Regions from separate parts of the Enterococcus sp. AZ128 genome, predicted to be linked through region 2. Evidence: riboswitches for the same ligand, from Rfam matches in the RefSeq annotation. Region 2 holds a riboswitch; the other holds the start of a gene.
The links. A riboswitch is a leader RNA that binds a small molecule or an ion and turns the genes downstream of it on or off. The one in region 2 is predicted to bind FMN.

Region 1: another riboswitch for FMN. It lies ahead of IGI38_RS13385 (ECF transporter S component); the one in region 2 lies ahead of IGI38_RS07370 (ECF transporter S component).

What each region holds. Positions count from the first base shown of each region.
Region 1 is NZ_JBIORZ010000002.1:317,032-319,431, reverse strand. Features, by position in the region: gene xylB (xylulokinase) at 1-114, shown strand, start outside; gene IGI38_RS13390 (pyridoxamine 5'-phosphate oxidase family protein) at 171-626, opposite strand; gene IGI38_RS13385 (ECF transporter S component) at 626-1,225, opposite strand; FMN riboswitch at 1,353-1,467, opposite strand; gene IGI38_RS13380 (GNAT family N-acetyltransferase) at 1,552-1,971, opposite strand; gene IGI38_RS13375 (PspC domain-containing protein) at 2,287-2,400, shown strand, end outside.
Region 2 is NZ_JBIORZ010000001.1:1,506,460-1,508,859, reverse strand. Features, by position in the region: gene scpB (SMC-Scp complex subunit ScpB) at 1-35, shown strand, start outside; gene IGI38_RS07375 (pseudouridine synthase) at 35-751, shown strand; FMN riboswitch at 820-938, shown strand; gene IGI38_RS07370 (ECF transporter S component) at 1,057-1,650, shown strand; gene IGI38_RS07365 (ferredoxin) at 1,714-1,926, opposite strand; gene IGI38_RS07360 (helix-turn-helix domain-containing protein) at 1,956-2,400, shown strand, end outside.

The DNA of each region.
Region 1 (2,400 bases), on a different contig from region 2:
ACGGTTAAAATTAAAACAAGTTATCATCCAAATACAGAGAATGCGGACGTCTATCAAAAAAATTATGAGTTATACTTGAAGCTTTATAAGCAGTTAAAGGAAATCATGCAGTAATAGACCAAAAGAAGCAAACTACGTTAGTTAATCGTAGCTTGCTTCTTTTTCGTTATCTAATCATAATTCGCAATCTCTGCTTTTTCCTGTTCAAAATCAATAAGCAGTTGAAATCCCTTGTCATCCTCATCTTGATCCCAGATTTCTACCAATTTTGGGATCACTTCAATCAGGATTTCGCTTTCCTTATGGGGATAGGCATTATAGCTTTTCTCCCAGTATTTCTGATACAAGGTTTGAAAAGTGTGATCTTCTTGATCAACTACTAATCCATGATTAACAGCCGTACCTTCAATTTGAATGCCCCAGTAGCAAATAGCTATTTGAGGATTTTCCAATAATTGCTTGGTTTTACGGAAATTTTTATCCGTCTTAAAGAGAATTTTTTCTTCATGGATAATGACACTGACATTTCGTACCATTACATGATCATTTAAGCTAGTAGCTAATGCCATAATTTTTTTTCTTCCCAGTTTTTTATAAAATTGTTCCACTGCTGTTTGAAATTCCACTATAAAAACTCCCTTCTAAGAAAAATTGCCCGTAAACGATCTAATGAAAAATAAACGACCGCGGTAGTAACTCCGTATTTGATTACGTTGAAGGGAATAATGCCGATTACAACCAATTTCCAAACACTATCTACCATTGGGTTGACTGCTTGTGTCATAGCAATGATCGCTTCCATCGATAAGCCATACAATTTCGTATAAAAGGGGATAATAAAATAGACATTTGATAAGCAGGCCACAAATGTAGCGACGACAGTTCCCGCCAGCATACCTTTTAAAGCAGAGCCCTTATTCGTTGAGCGCTGGTATATCCAACTTGCCGGTAAAATAAAACTGAGACTCAAAATAAAATTTTGGATCTCTCCGGTAAACATCGAGGCCGTTCCGACTGTTGCTAGTTTGATTAAAAGCTTGATCAATACGATGAAAATCCCTGAAACAGGACCTAACAGAAAAGTTCCTAATAGTTCAGGAACCCCCGCCAAATCAAAATCCATAAACGGCGGCATGAATGGCAACGGAAACTTGAAGAGCATTAATACGTAGGAGAGTGCACCAAAAATGGCGATCATCACTAGCTTTCTGGCAGTAAATTTCATTTCAACACACCTTTCTTGAAGCATAAAAAAGAACCTTACAACAACATTTGCAAGGCACAGTCAAAGTAGAAAAAGGTGTATTGATTCGTCAAATAGCGTTTGTTATCTGAAGGATCAACAAACACACGTTTTTCTTCTTCCATCCAGACTGTACTGTCGGTCTCAGAATTGCACTGAGTCAGCCAAAAGGCTCGCGGACTATCACCGCCGGTCGGGAATTAAACCCTGCCCTGAAGAACTTATTGTGTTTATTTTCACATGTTGTATGAGAAAATGCAAGCGTTTTTTACTTGCACTGGACAGGATATACTAAATGGAAGAAACAATTAGCGATAAATCATATTCCAATAGGCATCATGGATTTTTACTTCATGGAGCTTTTGCCAACCTTCTTTTTCGTAGAAAGCAAGAGCAGGTTTGTTTCGGGACAAGCACTTCAAAGTCATCGGTAGTTGCAACTGTCGTTTGGCCTCTTTTAACAGTCGATGACCAGCCCCGTTGCCCTTATAATCATCATCTACGAATAAACAATGAATAAAATTATCTGGTACATACAAAGAAATAAAGCCGATAATTGTTTGCTGCGCCTCTGCTACAAAGATGCGTTCATCTTCTGTATCATGATCGAAATCTTCTATATGCATCAACTCCGGATCATCCCAATAGAACGTTGCTCGGCGACTTTCTAAGTATAGCTGTTGTAATCTCGGTTTGTCTTGAAGTATCATCTCGCGAATTTGAATCAAGTAATCATCCCTTTCTGACAGTAAATTGAAAAAAATTTTCTAATGGAATTACTTTATCATACTTCACTAAATACTGCGCTTATTTGAACCGAGTGGTAAAGGCGTCTGCTGCCAGAAAAAAGAAATAGAAAAGCTCCTACCAAATGACTAGACAAAAAATAGGTCTTTTGGCCTATGACGAATCAATGAGAATTACGCATAATATAGACATAAGATAAAAACAGATCGCAAATAGGAATTTCAAAATGAATTACATCTAAGGGTAGATGAGATTACAAAAATAGTGTTTTTGGAAAATAAAAGGAGAGAATTAAAATGATGAAAAGAATGACGAAATCACAAAACAATCGAGTGTTAACAGGTACACTAGCAGGAGTTGCAGAATACTTTGGAATCGATCCTACGATTGCACGTGTAGTCTTTGTTTTT
Region 2 (2,400 bases):
TTTATGGCCGCTTTAAAGAAGAGGATGAACAATAATGGAGAGATTGCAAAAAGTTATTGCCCATGCAGGGATTGCGTCGCGTCGTAAAGCAGAAGCTTATATTACAGATGGACGGGTCAAGGTAAATGGAGACATAGTTAAAGAATTAGGGACAAAAGTTGGAAAGAAAGATATCATTGAAGTCGACGGTGTGCCGATTTATCAAGAAGAACCTGTTTATTATTTATTTTATAAGCCTCGTGGGGTTATTTCTGCGGTGACCGATGATAAAAATAGAAAAGTTGTGACGGATTATTTTTCTGCAGTACCTGAAAGAATTTATCCTGTAGGTCGATTAGACTACGACACATCAGGGGTCTTACTTTTAACCAATGATGGAGATTTTTCACAACGTTTAGCTCATCCAAAACATCAAGTTGATAAGGTTTATGTGGCGAAAGTGAAAGGCTATGCTGAAAAAAGAAATCTATTGCCATTAACAAAAGGAATTCGTATCGAAGGCAAGAGGACGGCACCAGCCCGATTTGAAATTCTTTCAACGGATAAAAAGGCTGAAACAAGTATTGTAGAGTTGACGATCCATGAAGGACGCAACCATCAAGTTAAAAATATGTTAGCGGCAGTAGGATTCCCTGTTCAAAAATTGAAACGTGAACGTTATGGTGACTTAACCTTACAGGGGCTTCGTCCAGGAGAATATCGCCGTTTAAATACGAAAGAAATCAATACGTTATTACACCAATCAAAATAGCTGAAATCATTTACTTGTTTTTTGATAGTAAAATTGTTATAGTGAGTTTACAATAAAAATAATTTAAGGTTCGTCTTCAGGGGCAGGGTGAAAATCCCGACCGGCGGTAATAGTCCGCGAACTGCGCAAGCAGCCGAATCGGTGTAATTCCGATACCGACAGTACAGTCTGGATAAAGAAGATAGAGCTTATTTGAGTGAGTCTGAATTCAAGTAACTCTATGCTTTTCTGAAGCATAGAGTTTTTTTGCGAAAAATAGCACTCAAATAGTTCGTTGAAGATGATTCCAAAATGGAGGATTTCACATGAAGAACTTACGATTACAAAAAATGACAGCAGTAGCAGTGGCAGCAGCAATGGGATTGATTTTACAATTTATTGCTTTTCCGATTATTCCAATGTTTCCCTTTTTAAAGTTAGATTTTAGTGATATACCAGTATTAATTAATATGTTTATCTTCGGTCCCTTAACGGGTATTGCAACTGCATTTATTCGATCGCTGCTCCACTTAACTATGAGCGGTTTTTCTATAGATAACATGATTGGTGATTTTGCTAGCTTCTTTGCATCAACTTTGTATACATTGCCAATTTTCTTAATGTTTAGGAAAAAAACAACTTCAAAACGAGTGTTGGGTCTTGGATTAGGAATTTTAGCAATGACAGTATTTATGAGTATTGCGAATTATTTTGTTATCACCCCTCTTTACTTAAAAGCTTTTGGGCTCTCTGCTGGTCAAATGCTAGGTATGGGTCTAGGTCGTTATATTCTTGTAGGCATCGTTCCGTTTAATATACTCAAAGGAGTAATTGTCAGTGGAGTTTTCTTAGTATTACACGCAAAATTATTGCCTTGGTTGTCGAAAAAAACGTTAACTTCTCAACATCATTCAGTGTAACTGTTTCATGAAAGCAAAAATCTCAGACTAAGTGTCTGAGATTTTTTTTGCTGATATATGTTATTATGAATTCTGATATAGGATAGCATGAGATGGGCATCGCTTGGCGGACTGAATGACTGCAGATTGTTGATCTGCGGGAATAAACTCGTGATTCCTCCCTGGTTCGCCGATAAAAAGGACAAGACCATCATCTGTATAATCAAAAATTTCTGGCGCGATCGTTTGACATAAACCACAAGCGATACAACGGTCAGGAATGATTTCGCATTTCATTTTTTTCACCTTCCACAGGAGATTTTACTATGACTTTATTTATTTTAACGTTATTTCAGACTGGCTACAAGTTAAGAACCTCTACGTTATATCATTTATTAACAGGTAAAAGAACTAGTTCAGTTTTGCTTCATGGTTTTTTTTATGGAAATTTGGCTTATTTAGGTGCGTTCCCAAGTTTTAAAGAGGACAAATTTCAAAAAGAACTGGGGCAGTTGATTGACCACCAACTGATTTCAGTTGAAGACGGTTATGGTGAATTAACAACAAAAGGGAAAAAGAAATTATCCGAAGCTTCTTTTGAATTAGATGGATTAAACAATCTTCGTTACGGTCGAATGCGAGAAAATTCATGGCAATTGCTCCTTTTCGCAGTTCAGGTTATCAGCCATCTATCATTTAATAAAAGAGACTATCTTCCTATTGAGAATCGGCCCTACTATTTGCAAGAAATGAAAAAATGGTTGGCGCATT